DNA from 3 places in the Micromonospora sp. NPDC047762 genome. Region 3 is predicted to be linked to each of the others. Evidence: predicted binding sites of a transcription regulator. Region 3 holds the regulator's gene; each other region holds the start of a gene.
What was found. Region 3 encodes HrcA, which represses chaperone genes, less so after heat shock. Its sites were predicted from a motif close to GGTTNGCACNCTCNNNNNGAGNGTGCNAACC; they were not measured.

Region 1 (6,166 bases), on a different contig from region 3:
CTTGAACGCCTCCTCCAGGAACCGGCGGTCCGCGGTCTCCCAGCGGGCCGAGGACTTGCTGTCCGGGAGGATCACGCCGATCTTGGGGGTCTTGGCGGAGGCGGCCTTGTCGCCGGAGTCGTCGCCACAGGCGGTCAAGCCGCCGGTCGTGAGCAGGCCCACGGCGGCGATGGTGAGGATCCCCTTACGCATGTGCAGGGTCCTTTCGGAGGTGGGGGAGGTGTTGTTTTGTTGTGTCCGGCAACGTATTTCGGGTCACACCGGCTCCACAAGACCGCGCAGGTGCATAGTTTGTTGGGAGCGATAACAATTCAGCAACGCGACTGTTACTCCGCGGGTATCCCACGGGGGTGTCGACGTAACGACTGTCGTCAGTGGGTCTGCAACGGCGCGGTACGGGCGTCGGTCAGCGCCACCAGATCCGCCGCGGCCAGTTCGAGTTGCAGACCACGCCGACCAGCCGAGACGTAGATCGTCGGGAGATCCAGCGCGGATTCGTCCAGCACGGTGGGCAACCGTCGACGCTGCCCGAGCGGGCTGATCCCACCGCGTACGTAGCCGGTGGCCCGCTCGGCGACCGCCCGGTCGGCCAACGCCGCCCGCTTGCCGCCGACCGCAGCCGCGAGAGCCTTCAGATCCAACTCGCCGGTGACCGGAACGACCGCCACGGTGAGCGCGCCGTCGACGTCGGTCACCAGAGTCTTGAACACGCGCTCCGGTGCCACGCCGAGCGCCACCGCCACCAACGCGCCGTAGTTCGGGGCGTCCGGCGCCACCCGGTACGGATGGGTGCGATGCGCGATGCCCCGCTTGACCAAGAGTGCCGTTGCCGGCGTGCCCTGTCCCGCCACAGCGAAGACGCTAGTCGAGACGGCGCTAGTCGACCGGCCGGCCGATCAGCACCGTCGGTGCGCCGCCGACCCGGGTGAGCACCAGACTCGCCGCCGCGTCCCCGGCCAGCCGCAGGTCCCGCCGGAGCTGCTCCGGGGTGAGCGCCGAACCCCGCTTCAGGATCTCCACCCGGCCCACCCGGCGCTCCCGCAGCAGCGCCCGCAGGCGCTTGAGCGAGAACGGCAACACGTCGGTGATCTCCAGGCAGCGCGCGTACGGGGTGCGGACCGGCTGGTCGGCGTAGAGGTAGGCGATGCTCGGATCGCCCAGGTTGGCGTCCAGTTCGCTGGCCAGTTCGGCCACGAGGTGCGCGCGCACCACCGCCGGGTCCGGGTCGTACAGGTAGCGACGCGGCGGCCCGGCCGGCGCCTCGGCGGCACCCGAGCCGGTGAGCTGGTGGCTGTGGGCCTCGGCGCCTCGCTGGCGGTGGAGGGTGGCGCGACGGGGCACCTCCGCCATCTCGCCGCACCAGAGCGCGGCCTCGACCAGGTCGCCGTCCACGCCGACCCACTCGGCCTCCGCCCCGGCCGGGATGAGCGCGTGGTCCAGGCCCGGCGCGACCTTCACCACGGTGCGCGGCACCCGCTCGGCCAACCCGGTGACGAAGTCCCACGGTGGCGAGTAGGCGCGCGGGTCGAAGATCCGCCGCCCGGTGCCGGTGGCGCGGCGGGCCGGGTCGCAGAAGACCCCGTCGACCCTTGCCACGTCGAACCCGGTCGCGTCGCCGCACTCGACGGTGAAGAGCTCGGCCAGGCCGGCCGCCTCGGCGTTGGCGGCGGCCATCGCCGCGGTCACCGGGTCAGCCTCCACCCCGTACACCCGGATGCCGGCGCGGGCGGCGGCCAGCGCGTCGGCCCCGAGCCCGCACCCGAGATCGGCCAGGGTCCGCACGCCGGCCGCGTGCAACCGGGCGGCTCGACGGTCGGCGACCACCCGGCGGGTGGCCTGCTCCAGGCCGGGGCGGGTGAGGAACATCCCAGCGGCGGCCGAGCCGAACTTGCCCACCGCCCGGTGGCGCAGCTCGGCCTGGGTCAACGCCGCCGCGGCCAACGTCGGCGGCACCCCGGTCGCGCGCAGGGCCGACGCCGCGACCAGTGGATCACCGCCGGCCAGGTCGGCCGCCGCGGTGAGCGCGGCCGACCCCTCAGGGGTACGCAGCGCCGCCAACTGATCGAGATCCACCCGGCCATTGTCCCGTCCGACTCGGAAAACTTGGCTGGCGGGGCGCGACGCGCTGGCACTCTCCTTGACGGAGTGCTAGCCACGGAATAACCTGCGATTAGCACTCTCACCCTGAGGGTGCCAGCTTCCGGGTCTCGCGACCCGGGTGCGCACGCCAGGCGGACCGGCACCCGCGACGACGGCACCGCCCGGTGGCATGAGGCAGATTGACGCTGGTCAGCCCCGCTGGCCAGCAACGAAACCAGTACCCCAGGAGGGTATGCCCGTGACTACCGCGACCAAGGTTGCGATCAAGCCGCTCGAGGACCGCATCGTGGTCCAGGCGAACGAGGCTGAGACCACCACGGCGTCGGGCATCGTGATCCCCGACACCGCCAAGGAGAAGCCGCAGGAGGGCACCGTCCTCGCTGTGGGCCCGGGGCGCGTCGACGACAACGGCAACCGGGTTCCGGTTGACGTGCAGGTCGGCGACACCGTCCTTTACTCGAAGTACGGCGGCACCGAGGTCAAGTACGCCGGCGAGGAGTACCTGGTGCTCTCCGCCCGCGACGTCCTCGCGGTCATCGAGAAGTAAGCAACCGATCAGTGCCACTGCCCCGGTCCGGCTCGCCGGGCCGGGGCAATGGCGCTTCGAAGGGACATTAATGGCGAAGATCCTGAGCTTCTCGGACGACGCCCGGCACCTGCTGGAGCACGGTGTCAACGCCCTCGCGGACGCGGTCAAGGTCACCCTCGGCCCGCGCGGGCGCAACGTCGTCCTGGACAAGAAATTCGGTGCGCCGACGATCACCAACGATGGTGTGACCATCGCCAAGGAGATCGAGCTCACCAACCCGTACGAGAACCTTGGCGCGCAGCTGGTCAAGGAGGTGGCGACCAAGACCAACGACGTCGCCGGCGACGGCACCACCACCGCGACCGTGCTGGCCCAGGCGATGGTTCGCGAGGGTCTGCGCAACGTGACCGCCGGGACCAACCCGGCCGGTCTCAAGCGGGGCATCGACGCGGCGGCCATGAAGGTCTCCGAGGCGCTGCTCGGCAAGGCCGCCGAGGTCACCAGCAAGGAGTCGATCGCGAACGTGGCGACGATCTCCGCGCAGGACTCCACGATCGGCGATCTGATCGCCGAGGCGATGGAGCGCGTCGGCCGCGACGGTGTCATCACCGTCGAGGAAGGCTCGATGCTCACCACCGAACTGGACGTGACCGAAGGTCTCCAGTTCGACAAGGGCTTCATCTCGCCGAACTTCGTCACCGACCTGGAGGGTCAGGAATCCGTCCTTGAGGACGCGTACATCCTGGTCACCACCCAGAAGATCTCGGCGATCGAGGAGCTGCTGCCGCTGCTGGAGAAGGTCCTGCAGAACAGCAAGCCCCTGCTGATCATCGCCGAGGACGTGGACGGCCAGGCGCTCTCCACCCTGGTGGTCAACTCGCTGCGTAAGACCCTCAAGGTCTGCGCGGTCAAGGCCCCCGGCTTCGGTGACCGGCGCAAGGCAATGCTCCAGGACATCGCGATCTCCACGGGCGCCGAGCTGGTCGCCCCGGAGCTGGGCTACAAGCTCGACCAGGTCGGCCTGGAGGTGCTCGGCACCGCCCGGCGCGTCGTGGTCGACAAGGAGAACACCACGATCGTCGACGGCGGTGGCCAGAAGGCCGACGTCACCGACCGGGTCTCCCAGATCCGCAAGGAGATCGAGGCCTCCGACTCCGACTGGGACCGGGAGAAGCTGGCCGAGCGGCTGGCGAAGCTCTCCGGTGGCATCGCCGTCATCAAGGCCGGCGCGGCGACCGAGGTCGAGATGAAGGAGCGCAAGCACCGCATCGAGGACGCCATCGCGGCGACCAAGGCTGCGGTCGAGGAGGGCACCGTGCCCGGCGGCGGCGCCGCCCTGGTGCAGATCCTCTCGGTGCTCGACGACGACCTGGGCTTCACCGGTGACGAGAAGGTTGGCGTCTCGGTCGTGCGCAAGGCGCTCGTCGAGCCGCTGCGCTGGATCGCCCAGAACGCCGGTCACGACGGCTACGTCGTGACGCAGAAGGTCGCCGACCTCACGTGGGGCAACGGCCTCGACGCCGCCAAGGGCGAGTACGTCGACCTGGTCAAGGCCGGCATCATCGACCCGGTGAAGGTGACCCGCAACGCGGTCACCAACGCCGCCTCGATCGCCGGTCTGCTGCTCACCACGGAGAGCCTCGTGGTGGACAAGCCGGAGCAGGCCGAGCCGGCCGCCGCCGGCGGGCACGGCCACGGCCACCAGCACGGCCCGGGCTTCTGATCCGGTAGCGACACCCGTTCCGGGGCGCACCGCCGTCAGGCGGTGCGCCCCGGCTCGTGCCTGCGGGCTGCCAGGTCATTACCGAACGCTGACGTTGTTGGCGACCGGGCGAGATGATCGCGCACACTGGGCCGATGAGCACCACGTCACGGCGGTACGCCGCGTTGGCCGGAATCACCGCCGCCGCCGTCGCGATCGGGATCGCCGAACCGGTCGCGGTGTTGACCGGTCCCCGGTCGGCGCCCCTGGTCGCGGTCGGCGGGGTCGTCGTCGACGCCGTCCCCGAATCGCTGAAGCAACTCGCCATCGACCTCTTCGGCACCGCCGACAAGATCGCGCTGCTGGTCGGCACGGCCGTGTTGCTGGGAGGCTTCGCCGCCGTCTTCGGCGTACTGGCGGTCCGCCGACTGGCGTTCGGCCTGGCCGGCATCGCCGCGTTCGGCGCCATCGGCGTGGCAGCCGCGTTGACCCGCTCCGGTGCTGACCTCGCCGACGCGCTGCCATCCCTGGTCGGCGCCGGTCTCGGTGCCCTGGTGCTCTGGCTGTTCATCGGCGGACCGTTCGAGCTGGACCCCTGGTCCTGGTCACCACCCACGCCGCCCGCTGCTCCGGTGTCCCCGGCAGGGCCGGTGCCGGTGACTCCCGCCGGGCCGACGACGGCGGTCGAAGCGGTCGGGCCTGCCGAAGTGGACCCGGAGTCGCGGCGACGGTTCCTCACCGGCAGCGGAGTGCTGCTAGGCACGGCCGTGGTGGCCGGCCTCGGTGGGCGGTGGCTGGCAGGGCGGCGCGGCGTGTCCGCAGCCCGCGACGCGATCCGCCTGCCCGCGCCGGTCGCCCCCGCGCCGGCCGTACCGGCGGGCGCGGACCTCTCACTGACGCAGCTCGCGCCGTACGTCACCCCGAACTTCGGGTTCTACCGGATCGACACCGCGCTGGTGGTGCCCCAGGTCGACCCGGACACCTGGCGGCTGCGGATCCACGGACGGGTCGGCAGGGAACGCACCTACAGCTACGCGGATCTGCTGGCCCGACCACTGGTCGAGCGGTACGTCACGTTGGCCTGCGTCTCCAACGAGGTGGGCGGGGACCTGATCGGCAATGCCCTGTGGCTCGGCGTACCCCTGCGGGAACTGCTGGACGAGGTCGAGCCGGACGACGACGCCGACCAGGTCGTCGGCCGGTCGGTCGACGGCTGGACCTGCGGCACCCCCACCGCCGCGCTGCGCGACGGACGGGACGCGCTGCTGGCCGTCGGGATGAACGGCGAGCCACTGCCGGTCGAGCACGGCTTCCCGGTCCGAGTGGTGGTGCCGGGCCTCTACGGCTACGTGTCGGCCTGCAAATGGGTGACCGAACTGGAGCTGACCCGGTTCGCCGACTTCGACGCGTACTGGGTGCCGCGCGGCTGGTCCCCCCAGGGGCCGATCAAGACCCAGTCCCGGATCGACACGCCCAGGGGACGTAACCGGCTGACCGCCGGCCCGGTGACCGTCGCCGGGGTGGCCTGGGCGCAGCACCGGGGCATCCGCCGAGTCGAGGTACGCGTCGACGACGGCCCGTGGCAGGAAGCCGCGCTGGCCCCCACCGTGTCGGTGGACACCTGGGTGCAATGGTCCTGGCGCTGGGACGCCACACCTGGCGAGCACCGACTCCAGGTCCGCGCGACCGACGCGACAGGCGAAACCCAGACCGAACGTACGCAGGACGTCGTCCCGGATGGTGCCACCGGCTGGCACACGGTCACCGTCACCGTCCGCTGACCCCCTGGCACGACGTCGCCCGCGCGGGTGCGCCACCGAATCGGCGGGCTGTGT
Region 2 (6,166 bases), on a different contig from region 3:
GCGACTGGCTGGAGACGCACGCCCGGCAGGCATCGGTCTACACCGAGAAGGCCGGCCTCAACACCGTCGTCGTCGACTCCACCGACGACTTCGCCGGCATGTGCCGCAACCTCGGGTTCACGCTGACCCTCTACAGCGGGCAGATGTGCACCACCTCACAGAACATCCTCATCCCGGCCGGGGGCATCGAGACCGACCAGGGGCACAAGAGCTTCGACGAGGTGGCCGGCGGGATCGCCGCCGTCGTCGGCAAGCTCACCGCCGACCCGGCCCGGGGTGTGGAGCTGACCGGTGCCATCGTCAACGACGGGGTGCTGGAGCGGCTGGCCGAGGTGACCAAGGTCGGCGAGCCGGTGCTGGAGTCGCGGGCCGTGGCCCACCCGTCGTACGCCGACGCGGTGGTGCGTACCCCGACGATCGTGAAGCTGACCGCGGACGACTCGGAGACGTACGGCCGGGAATGGTTCGGGCCGATCTCGTTCGCCATCGCTACCGACTCGACCACGCACAGCCTGGAGCTGCTGCGCCGGACGGTCGGCGAGAAGGGCGCGCTCACCGCCGGTGTCTACTCGACCGACGAGGCGGTGCTGGACGCAACCGAGGCGGTGGCGGTCGAGGTCGGGGTGCACCTGTCCTGCAACCTCACCGGCGGTGTCTTCGTGAACCAGTCGGCGGCGTTCTCCGACTTCCACGGCAGTGGAGCCAACGCGGCGGCCAACTCGGCGCTGACCGACGGGGCGTACGTGGCGAACCGGTTCCGGATTGTTCAGTCGCGGCGTCACGTGTAGGTGGTCGCGGTTGGGGGTTTCCGGGGCAGCCCGACCCGCTTCGGGCGGTCAGGCTTGATCCCTGCGCGGGTCGGGCTGCCCCGGAAACCCGTTGTGGGCACGGCGGTGGCGTCGCTGCCGGCTTTTTTAGGGCATCTCAGTGGTTCTGCCTTGGGATGGTTCTCTGTTCTAGGCTGTTCGGCGCATCTGTAGCTCGGTCAGGGCTGGGATGTTCGGGTGGGGGACCCGTACCCCGGTGTCCTTGAAGCCCAGACGCTGGTAGGCGCGATAGGCGCGGTCGTTGCCGACCACCACCTCCAGCAGCAGTTCCGGCCGGCCGCAGGCCCGCGACCAGGCGGCCACCCCGTCGATCAGCTCGCCGAGCAGGCCACTGCCGCGCCAGGTCGGCGTGACGTACACGGCGTAGATCACGGTCAGTCCCGGTTCGTTCGGGTGGGTCGTACCACCGGCGTGCCCGACCAGCCGGCCGCCCGGGTCGGCGACGAACTGCGCGTTACCGGCACCGGCCGAGGTGTACGCGACCCGGGCGGCGAACTCGTTGTGCGGTCGGGCCGCCGCGTCCGCCAGGGTCTCCAGGAAGGCCAACGGCGCGTCGGCCAGCATCTCCAGGCGCAGCGCCCGCATCCGGGCGGCGTCCTCCGGCCGGACCCGGCGGATCTCCGCGAGCCGCACTGTCGGCGGGCCCATGTCGGTGGTCATGTCCGCATGCCTACCACAGGGCAGGGATGGCGTTTCGCGAGCTGGGCCCGATCGCCGTCATCTCGGGGCCGCCCGGCGAACGCCCCTCCATTCTGCAATGACGCGGGCGAATCCGGTGGCTCGGGAATCCGGCCGATCAGCGCGGCCGGTGCGCCTCGGAGTGTGTCTGTTTTGTGGCCGTGCGCGGCCGTCAGTCCTCGTGTAGCGTGCGATTTCGGTCACCTTCTTCAATGGCGGTCATCGATCGCTGAGTCGGTGGTCCGGGGCGTCCGGCCGTGCCGTGCGCCGAGTCAGGCAACGCCGGGCAGAGTGAGGGAAGTGCACAGTGGCACAGGGCTCCGTGAAGTGGTTCAACGCCGAAAAGGGCTACGGCTTCATCGCCGTCGACGGCGGGCAGGACGTTTTTGTCCACTTCTCCGCGATCGAGATGGACGGTTACAAGGCGCTGGACGACGGTCAGCGGGTCGAGTTCGAGATCACCCAGGGCCAGAAGGGCCCACAGGCAGAGCACGTACGCGTCATCGACTGAGCTTCCTGGCCGATCGGCCCCGTGAGTCGGGGCTGCGGCAGGGGCGTGCACCCGGGAAGATCGTGAACCGTTCCAGCCGATGCTGAGGAGCGTTCATGACCGACCAGCCACCCCCGCACACTCCGTCCTCCGGGTCGGGGGAGCCGGACCCGTCCTCGCCCGCCGGCAGCCCCGGCCCCGCCGGTCCGCCGCCCGGCTGGGGGCCGGGCACGCCCCCGGCCGGCCCGTCCTCCGGCCCCGCCGGTCCGCCGCCCGGCTGGGATCCCGCGCAGGGTGCCTGGGGTGCGGCCCCGCCGCCGCAGGGCTGGGCGTTCCCGCCCACCGGGGGCTACCCGCCCGGGTCGGGTCCCTACGGCGGGCAGCCGTGGTACCCGGGGCCGCCGGTCGGCTGGTACCCGCCCGGTTACGGGGTCGACCCGAACGACGCCCTGGTCACGCCACCTGGCGCGGGTATCGGCGGCTGGTTCAACCGCTGCGGAGGAGCGCTGCGCCGGGGCTGGCGGCAGTTGGTGCCGATCATGCTGCTCACCCAGGTGCTGCCCGCGGCGGTGCTCTCGGTGGTCTCCCTCGGGCTGGACCCGTCGGCGAAGTGGGCCGCGCAGGCCGGATCGACTTCGACCCCCGCGCTGCCGGACAATTTCGTCGCCGAACTGCTGAGCCTCCTGGTCCTGCTGCTCGGCGGCAGCCTGGTCGTCGGGTTGGTGCAGGCCGTCGGGTGGGCCGCCGGCACCTGGGTGATCACCCAGCAGGCGGCCGGTCAGCCGGCCAGCCTGGAGTCCGCGCTGCGCTACGGCCTGCGTCGGGCACTCGGGCTGTGGGCGTGGACCCTGCTGGTCAGTCTGCTCATCGGCGTCGGTGTCTGCTTCTGCGTGCTGCCGGGCATCTACCTGGCCTTCGCGCTGAGCATGGCCGGCCCCGTCTATCTCTTCGAACGGCACAACCCGATCGGTCGATCGTTCCGGATGTTCCACGACCGACTCGGCCTGCTGCTCGGACGGGTGGCCCTGGTGGCCGTGGCGGTGATCGTCGGCACGCTGATCCCCGGTGGCCTGGAAGGGATCGGCACCGGCGCGCTCGGAACGGACCCGTTCTCCTCGGCGGGTACCGCCGCCGGGGCGGTGGTGGTGATCGGGATCACCGCCGTGCTGGCCCTGCCGGCCCATCTCGCGCAGATGGTCGGTCTGCTGGTGACGTACGTCGAGCAGCGTGCCCATGAGGCGCCGGTGAACAGCGCTGGACTGGCTGCGGAACTCGGCTGAGCGGCGGCATCGTGCTTGCACTCGGCAGGGGAGAGTGCTAAACAAGTCATTGGCACTCGCATACCGTGAGTGCCAACGGTCGGGACGGTGGGGCCAGGTTGTGCCGGTGTGGAGACACCGGGGCAGCACATGGCCGGTCGTCGCGGGCTATCCGGCCCGGCCGAAGGACGTCGTCGTCGCCAGGTGGCGACGTCCCTAGGTGCGCACACCAGGCGGCCCATCCGGGGCACACATCTCGGGTGGCCCGTGAGTGTCCAGGAGGACAACGCCGTATGGCCAAGATGATCGCTTTCGACGAAGAGGCTCGCCGCGGCCTCGAGCGGGGCATGAACCAGCTCGCCGACGCCGTAAAGGTGACCCTCGGCCCCAAGGGCCGCAACGTCGTGCTCGAGAAGAAGTGGGGTGCCCCCACCATCACCAACGATGGTGTGAGCATCGCCAAGGAGATCGAGCTCGAGGACCCGTACGAGAAGATCGGCGCTGAGCTGGTCAAGGAGGTCGCCAAGAAGACCGACGACGTTGCCGGTGACGGCACGACGACGGCGACCGTCCTGGCCCAGGCCCTGGTTCGCGAGGGCCTGCGCAACGTGGCCGCCGGCGCCAACCCGATGGCCCTGAAGCGGGGCATCGAGGCCGCGGTCGCGAGCGTCTCGGAGGAGCTGTCCAAGCTCGCCAAGGACGTCGAGACCAAGGAGCAGATCGCCTCCACCGCCTCCATCTCCGCTGGCGACAGCACCGTCGGCGAGATCATCGCCGAGGCGATGGACAAGGTCGGCAAGGAAGGCGTCATCACCGTCGAGGAGAGCAACACCTTCGGGCTGGAGCTGGAGCTCACCGAGGGTATGCGCTTCGACAAGGGCTACATCTCGGCCTACTTCATGACCGACCCGGAGCGTATGGAGGCCGTCTTCGACGACCCGTACATCCTGATCGCCAACAGCAAGATCTCGTCGGTGAAGGACCTGCTCCCGATCCTGGAGAAGGTCATGCAGTCGGGCAAGCCGCTGCTGATCATCGCCGAGGACCTGGAGGGCGAGGCCCTCGCCACCCTGGTGGTCAACAAGGTCCGTGGCACCTTCAAGTCGGTCGCCGTCAAGGCGCCGGGCTTCGGTGACCGCCGCAAGGCCATGCTGACCGACATCGCCATCCTCGCCGGTGGCCAGGTCATCAGCGAGGAGGTCGGCCTCAAGCTCGACGCCGCCACCGTCGACATGCTGGGCCGCGCCCGCAAGGTCGTGGTGACCAAGGACGAGACCACCATCGTCGACGGTGCCGGTGACGCCGAGCAGATCCAGGGCCGGGTCAACCAGATCCGGGCCGAGATCGACAAGAGCGACTCCGACTACGACCGCGAGAAGCTGCAGGAGCGGCTGGCCAAGCTGGCCGGCGGCGTCGCGGTCATCAAGGTCGGCGCGGCCACCGAGGTCGAGCTCAAGGAGCGCAAGCACCGCATCGAGGACGCCGTTCGCAACGCGAAGGCGGCCGTCGAAGAGGGCATCGTCCCGGGTGGTGGCGTCGCGCTGGTGCAGGCCGGCAAGACCGCCTTCGACAAGCTCGACCTGGTCGGCGACGAGGCGACCGGTGCGAACATCGTCAAGGTCGCGCTGGACGCCCCGCTGCGGCAGATCGCCGTCAACGCCGGCCTTGAGGGCGGCGTCGTGGTGGAGAAGGTCCGTAACCTCGAAGCGGGTCACGGTCTTAACGCCGCCAACGGCGAGTACGTCGACCTGCTGGCGGCGGGCATCATCGACCCGGCCAAGGTGACGCGTTCGGCGCTGCAGAACGCCGCTTCCATCGCGGCGCTCTTCCTCACCACCGAGGCTGTTGTCGCGGACAAGCCGGAGAAGACCCCGGCTGCCCCGGCTGGCCCGGGTGGCGGGGACATGGACTTCTGAGTCCAGTTCCGACACCGAACGGGGCGGGCCGCTGACGCGGTCCGCCCCGTTCGTCGTCAGGTTGGCAGTGGGCGCTGGTTGCGCCGTTTCTGTGCCCGGCTGTACGGCGGGAGCAGCTGGATCGGCGCGTCCACCATCTCCTGCGACTCCTCGGCCACCGGCGGCTCGCCGTCGGTGGTCATCTCGGCCAGTTGCTCGGCGTCGCCGTAGTCGAGCCTGTCGAACGGCAGTTGGCCGGGGAGTTCACCCACCGGTTTCCAGGTGATCGGCGGGCCGTCCTCGGTCTGGTTGTCATCCGTGGTCATGGCTGCCTCCTCTACCGAAACGGTAGGGGGCGTCGTTGGCCGATGCGGGCGAATGGATCTATGTCCTGTTTGCCCCGGTTATCCCCCGGACAGGGTCCGCCGGTACAGGAAGAAGACCCGCTCGATCCGCGCACCCGCGCTGCCCGAGTAGAACGGCACCGGTCCTACCCAGCCGATCTGTGCCCGGTCCAGCCCCACCGCCCGCTGGTCGCGCAGGCAGCGCCGCAACAGCACCCCACCGATGCCCGACCCCTCCGCGGCCGGTGCGGTGCCCATCGGCCCGAACCAACTCGGCCGGGACGACCCGTACGCGGCGAAGCCGAGCACCTCGCCGTCCCGCTCCGCCAGGTGGCAACCGGCGTCGGCACGCCCCACCGAACCGGCCAGCTCACCGTCCCACGTTCCGCCGAAGGTGGACCGGGCGAACGCGGTCAGCGCCGGAAGGTCCGCCGGCTCCGCCCGGCGTACCGTGACGCCCTGGTCGGCCAGCCGCCGCTCCGTCGCCTCGGTGGACCGCAGTGCCGGCGACCCGTCGTACGACAGGTCCGCGGTCATGTTCCAGGCGGTCCGGTCCTGCTGGTAGCCGAGCGCGAGGGCGGCGCAGACCGCCGGCGTGTAGCGGACGTCGATCCCCGGCCACGCGTAGTACGGCGGGTTCCCGGCCAGCAGCACCTCGGTCGCCCCACGGTCG
Region 3 (6,166 bases):
GTTCTCCGTCTCCCAGAACGAGCAGCGCACCCGGTTCGCGATCCGCCAGGTCGACCCGGTCCGGCAGTGGAAGCTGTCCCCGATGGACATCGCCTCACTCGACCGGTGGGACGACTACACCGAGGCCAAGGAGGCGATGTTCTTCTGGACCGACACGGCCGACGCGCCGTGGACGGTGGTGAAGAGCAACGACAAGAAGCGGGCCCGGCTCGAGGCGATGCGGCACGTGCTGCACCGCTTCGACTACACCGGCAAGGACTTCGCTGTGGTCGGCACACCGGACCCGCAGATCATCGGAAACGCTGGGCTGGACCTGGGGCCGGAGGAGGAGGTCGTACCGGTGTTCCCGAGGCCCTGAACGGTCACCAGCGGCCGAGGCGGGCGGCGAGCACGCTGAGGGCCGCCACCCCGGCGGTGGAGGTGCGCAGCACGGCCGGCCCAAGGCGTACGGGTCGCCCGCCGGCCTCGACGAAGGCGGTCAACTCGGCCGGGGCGATGCCGCCTTCCGGGCCGATCACCAGCACGATCTCGCCGGTGGAGGGCAGCTCGGCGGTGGTGAGCCGGTCGTCGGCCTCCTCGTGCAGCACGAACCCGACGGCGGCACCGGCGATCCGGCGGGCAACGGTGGCGGTGGACTCGTCCGGCGCACCGGCCACCACCGGCAGCCACGGCCGGCGGGCCTGCTTGGCCGCCTCCCGTGCCGTGGCCACCCACTTCTCCCGGGCGCGTACGCCCCGGTCGCCGCGCCACTGGGTCACCGAACGTGATGCCGCCCAGGGCACGATCTCGTCCACCCCGACCTCGGTCATCGCCTGCACGGCCAGCTCACCCCGGTCGCCCTTGGCGATGCCCTGCACCGTCACCAGTCGGGGTACCGGCGCGTCCGCGTACCCCCGGGAGGTGACGGTGACCTCCAGGCTGCCCCGGCCGACGGCCGTGACCACGGCGACGGCCGTGCCACCCCGGCCGTCGGCGAGCAGCAACTCCTCGCCGACGCGCAACCGCTGCACTGTCGCGGCGTGGTGCCCCTCCGGGCCGTCCAGGGTCAGCGCGTCGCCGGTGGGCAGCGCCTCCACCAGGAACAGCGGCGCGGACACCTCAGGCGTGCCCGTTGAACGCGTCGCGCATCCGGGAGAAGAAGCCGCCCTGCTTGGACAGCTCGGCGACCTCCTCACCACGGGTCTTGGCGAAGTCGCGCAGCATCTTCTCCTGGTCCGGGTCGAGCTTGGTCGGCGTCCGCACGTCGAGGTGGACGTAGAGGTCGCCCCGGCCGGTGCCGCGCAGGTGCGGCACGCCCCGGGCGCGCAGTCGCAGCGTGCTGGCCGGCTGGGTGCCGGCCTTGACGTCGACGGTCTCCTCGCTGTCCAGCGTCTTGATGGTCAGCCGGGTGCCCAGTGCCGCCGCCGTCATCGGCACCGTGACCCGGCAGTGCAGGTCGTCGCCCTTGCGGGAGTACACGTCGTGCGGGCGCTCGTGGATCTCCACGTAGAGGTCGCCGGCGGTGCCGCCGCCGGGGCCCACCTCGCCCTGCTGGGCCAGCCGGATCCGCATGCCGTCCTCGACACCGGCCGGGATCTTGACGGTCAACGACCGGCGGGTCCGCACCCGGCCGTCGCCGGCGCAGGTGGGGCAGGGGTGCGGGATGGTGGTGCCGTAGCCCTGGCACACGGTGCACGGCCGGGCGGAGACCACCTGGCCGAGGAAGGTGCGCTGCACCGACTGCACCTCGCCCCGACCACCACACGCCTCGCAGGTCGCCAGGTGCGTGCCGGCGGCCGTGCCGGCGCCGGAGCAGGTGGTGCAGAGCACCGCGGTGTCGACGGTGATCGGGGCCTCCACGCCGAAGGCCGTCTCGTGCAGGTCGAGTTCGAGCCGCAGGATCGCGTCGGCCCCAGGGCGGGTACGCGGCCGGGGGCCACGGGCGCCACCTCCGGCACCGCCGAAGAACGCGTCCATGATGTCCTGGAAACCGACGAACGGGCCGGCGCCTCCGGGGCCACCCGGGCCGCCGGCGCCGCCGCCACCGGGGGCGAGCGGGTCACCACCCAGGTCGACGATCTGCCGCTTACGGTCGTCCGAGAGGACCTCGTACGCGGCGTTGATGTCCTTGAACTTCTCCTGAGCCTCCGGGTCCGGATTGACGTCCGGGTGGAACTGGCGCGCCAGCTTGCGGTAGGCGCGCTTGATCTCGTCATCGGAGGCTTCCCGGCTCACACCGAGAATGCCGTAGTAGTCCCTGGCCACTGCGTTCCGTGTCCTCATGTTCGTCTCGCGTTGCGCCGGTCGGCGGCCGCAGCCGGCCGCATCGGCCCTGACCAATCAGTTCTGGGCCAGCAACTCGCCCACGTAGCGTGCCACGGCGCGGACCGTGGCGATGTTGCCGGGGTAGTCCATCCGGGTGGGCCCCAGCACCCCCAGGCCGCCCAGGATGGTGGTGCCCGGGCCGTACCCGGTGCTGACCACCGAGGCGGCTCGCAGGTTGTCGAACTCGTTCTCGTCGCCGATCAGCACCCGGGTCGTGCTCGGCTCTGTCTCACCGATGAGCTTGAGCAGCACGACCTCCTCCTCCAGAGCTTCGAGGATCGGCCGCAGGGAGCCCTGGAAGTCGAGCAGGCCGCCCCGGGTGAGGTTCGCGGTGCCGGCGAGGGCGATCCGCTCCTCGTGCCGCTCGACGAGCGTCTCCAGCAGGACGGTGGCGAGCGTGGTCATGGTCGGACGCAGGCCGGGCGGCGCTTCCTCGACCAGCGCCTGCACCAGCGGGGGCGTCTCGGACAGCCGGGCGTTGGCGAGCTTCTCGTTGATCAGTCGGCGCAGGTCGGTGACGTCGTCGGCGGGCACCGGGCCGGGCAGCTCCACGAGTCGCTGCTCCACCCGCCCGGTGTCGGCGATCATGACGAGCATCAACCGGGTGGTGGAGATCGGCACCAGCTCCAGGTGACGCACCGAGGAGCGGGCCAGGCTCGGGTACTGCACGACGGCGACCTGTCGGGTCAGCTGGGCGAGCAACCGCACCGTACGGTGCACCACGTCGTCGAGGTCGACCGCGCCGACCAGGAAGCGCTCGATGGCCCGGCGCTCGGCCGGGCTGAGCGGTTTGACCCGGGACAACCGGTCGACGAAGAGGCGGTAGCCGCGGTCGGTGGGCACCCGGCCGGCACTGGTGTGCGGCTGCCGGATGTAGCCCTCCTCCTCCAGCACGGCCATGTCGTTGCGGACCGTGGCCGGGGAGACCCCGAGCTGGTGCCGCTCGACCAGCGCCTTGCTGCCGACCGGCTCCTGGGTGGAGACGTAGTCTTCGACGATGGCGCGGAGCACGGCGAGTTTCCGGTCGTCGAGACCCATCCTCCGCACCTCCTGTCGCACGTCGGCCGCCGGCGCTCTGGGCCGGCCGGGCCGTCCTGGCACTCGACTGTAGCGAGTGCCAGTCTACGTCGGCGGGCCCGCCGACGCGATGATCAACGGCCACCCTTCGGTGCGGCCCACGCCACGCTGTTGGGCCGATCGGCCCGCACTGCGAGGCGAAGTCGCTCTGGTGCGGCGTTGCCACCGGCACCTACCGTGACATCCATGACTGAACCTCCTCGCCCTCCCGGGTCGGGCGACCCCGGCAACTACCCGCCGGAGCCCACCTCCCCCGGGCCGTACCCGTCGGCCGAGCCGCCCACCGCACCACTGTCCGGGGCGCCCGGCCCGGCCGGCTATCCCCCGCCCGGTGGCTATCCGCCGCCCACCGGTGACCAACCGCCGTCAGGCGGCTACCCTCCGGCAGGCGGCTACCCCCCGCCCGGGGGCTATCCCCCGCCCGGCGGCTACCCGGCCGGTGGGGCCTACGGCGGCCCCGGCGGTGGCTACGCCAACAACGAGGACAAGACCTGGGCGCTGGTCGCGCACTTCGGCGGCGCGCTCGGCGCGCTGGTCAGTTTCGGTCCGCTGGGCTTCGTCGCCCCGCTGATCGCCTACCTGGCCCGCGGCCAGCAGTCGCCGACCGTCCGGGCGCACGCCCTCGCCGCCCTGAACTTTCAGATCCTCTGGTCGATCATCGCGTTCGTGCTGCTCTTCGTGAGCTGGTGCCTGCTCTTCCTGCCCAGCATCGCCGTCGTGGTGATCCAGATCCTCTTCGGGATCATCGCCGGCATGAAGGCCAACGAGGGCACCCCGTACCGCTACCCGATGACTGCCACCTTCATCAAGTGAACCGGGCCGGCCGCTCCCCCGGCCGGCCCGATTCACCGCCGTCCCGGTCCGGGAGCGGTGGGCCACTCAGGGCAGCAGATCGCGGACGACCGCGTCGGCGAGCAGGCGCCCGCGCACTGTGAGCACCGCCCGGCCGGCGGCGTACTCGTCGGCTGCCAGCAGACCGCCGGCCAGGGCCCGCTCGGCGCCGGCCCGGCCGGCCGCGTCGAGCACCGCCAGCGGGAGACCACTGGCCAACCGCAGCCGGAGCATCACGTCCTCCATGTGCGCCTCGTCGACGGTGAGCACCTCCCGGGCCAGGCCGGGAGACTCCCCGGCGGCCAACCGCTTGGCGTACGCCGAGGGGTGCTTCACGTTCCACCAGCGGACCCCGCCGACGTGGCTGTGCGCCCCCGGCCCCAGCCCCCACCAGTCCGCGCCGGTCCAGTAGAGCAGGTTGTGCCGGCAGCGGGCGTCCTCGGTGCGGGCCCAGTTGGAGACCTCGTACCAGGAGAGCCCGGCCGCGTCGAGCGCGGCCTCCGCGGCCAGGTAGCGGTCCGCTGCCACGTCGTCACTGGGGTACGCCAGCTCGCCGCGCCGCATCCGGGCGGCGAGCCGGGTGCCGTCCTCGACGATCAGGGCGTACGCGCTGACGTGGTCCACCCCGGCGGCGACGACCTGCTCCAGCGAGGCGGCGAAGTCCTCGGGACGCTCCCCCGGGGTGCCGTAGATCAGGTCCAGGTTGACGTGCTCGAACCCGGCGTGGCGCGCCTCCAGGGCGGCGGCGGTGGCCCGGCCGGCGCTGTGTTTGCGGTCCAGGATCGCCAGCACCCCCGGGGAGGCGGACTGCATGCCCAGCGAGATCCGGGTGTAGCCGGCGGCCCGCAGCAGCTTCAACGATTCCGGGGTGACCGACTCGGGGTTGGCCTCGGTGGTCGCCTCGGCGTCGGCGGCCAGCCCCCAGGTGCTGTCGATGCCGTCGAGGATGCGGGCCAGGTCGTCGGCGGGGAGCAGGGTCGGCGTGCCGCCGCCGACGAAGACGGTGTCGACCCGGGGCGGCGGAGTGTCGCCGAGCACCCGGGCGGCGAGCCTCAGCTCGGCCAGCACCGTGTCCGCGTACCCCTCGCGGCTCGCGCCGCCGCCCAGTTCGGCCGCGGTGTAGGTGTTGAAGTCGCAGTATCCGCATCGACTGGCGCAGAACGGCACGTGCACGTACACGCCGAAGCCGCGCGCGCCGACCGCCGCGGTGGCGGTGGCGGGCAACGATCCGTCGACGGGGACGGTCTCACCATCTGGAAGGACGCCGGGCATGGCCACTAGTGTGCCCGGCATGACCTCTCCCGACGTCCTCGTGCGGGTCGCCACGGCCCGTGGGGTGACCACCCTCACCCTCGACAGCCCGCACAATCGCAATGCCCTCTCCACCGCCCTGATGACCCAGTTGCTGGCCGGGCTGGCGGACGCGGTCGCCGACGAGGCGGTGCGAGTGATCGTGCTCGACCACACCGGCCCGGTGTTCTGCTCCGGCGCGGACCTGAAGGAGACCGCTGCGGCGTACGCCAGCGGGACGGTGCCGGCCGGGATGCTGGGTGACGTGCTCGCGGCGCTCTGGGAGTGCCCGAAGCCGGTGCTGGCCCGGGTCGGCGGCCCGGCGCGGGCCGGCGGGCTGGGCCTGATCGCCGCCGCCGACCTGGCGGTCTGCGCCGACGAGGCGACCTTCGCGTTCACCGAGGTACGCATCGGGGTGATCCCGGCGGTGATCTCGGCGACCGTGCTGCCCCGGCTGCACCCCCGCGCCGCCGCCGAGCTGTACCTGACCGGGGACACCTTCGACGGCCGTCGGGCCGCCGAGGTCGGCCTGGTGACGGCCTCGGTCCCGGCGGACGGGTTGGACGACGCGGTACGGGGCTACTGCGACTCGCTGGTGCGCGGCGCCCCCGGTGCGCTGGCCGGCGCGAAGGAGCTGCTGCGTCGACCGGGGACCGCCGAGTTG

Region 1: the regulator HrcA is predicted to act here: its motif matches at 2,169-2,199, upstream of groES (co-chaperone GroES).
Region 2: the regulator HrcA is predicted to act here: its motif matches at 3,323-3,353, upstream of groL (chaperonin GroEL).

What each region holds. Positions count from the first base shown of each region.
Region 1 covers NZ_JBIDCQ010000002.1:594,075-600,240, forward strand. Annotated here, with positions in the region: gene ACGF3C_RS08350 (substrate-binding domain-containing protein) at 1-192, opposite strand, end outside; gene ybaK (Cys-tRNA(Pro) deacylase) at 372-851, opposite strand; gene ACGF3C_RS08360 (methyltransferase domain-containing protein) at 877-2,073, opposite strand; gene groES (co-chaperone GroES) at 2,333-2,647, shown strand; gene groL (chaperonin GroEL) at 2,718-4,352, shown strand; gene ACGF3C_RS08375 (molybdopterin-dependent oxidoreductase) at 4,487-6,112, shown strand.
Region 2 covers NZ_JBIDCQ010000002.1:271,867-278,032, forward strand. Annotated here, with positions in the region: gene paaN (phenylacetic acid degradation protein PaaN) at 1-788, shown strand, start outside; gene ACGF3C_RS06750 (GNAT family N-acetyltransferase) at 957-1,487, opposite strand; gene ACGF3C_RS06755 (cold-shock protein) at 1,813-2,016, shown strand; gene ACGF3C_RS06760 (hypothetical protein) at 2,112-3,275, shown strand; gene groL (chaperonin GroEL) at 3,548-5,170, shown strand; gene ACGF3C_RS06770 (hypothetical protein) at 5,227-5,475, opposite strand; gene ACGF3C_RS06775 (GNAT family N-acetyltransferase) at 5,554-6,166, opposite strand, start outside.
Region 3 covers NZ_JBIDCQ010000004.1:577,641-583,806, forward strand. Annotated here, with positions in the region: gene ppk2 (polyphosphate kinase 2) at 1-358, shown strand, start outside; gene ACGF3C_RS16705 (16S rRNA (uracil(1498)-N(3))-methyltransferase) at 363-1,097, opposite strand; gene dnaJ (molecular chaperone DnaJ) at 1,099-2,244, opposite strand; gene hrcA (heat-inducible transcriptional repressor HrcA) at 2,320-3,342, opposite strand; gene ACGF3C_RS16720 (DUF4870 domain-containing protein) at 3,568-4,194, shown strand; gene hemW (radical SAM family heme chaperone HemW) at 4,261-5,484, opposite strand; gene ACGF3C_RS16730 (enoyl-CoA hydratase-related protein) at 5,504-6,166, shown strand, end outside.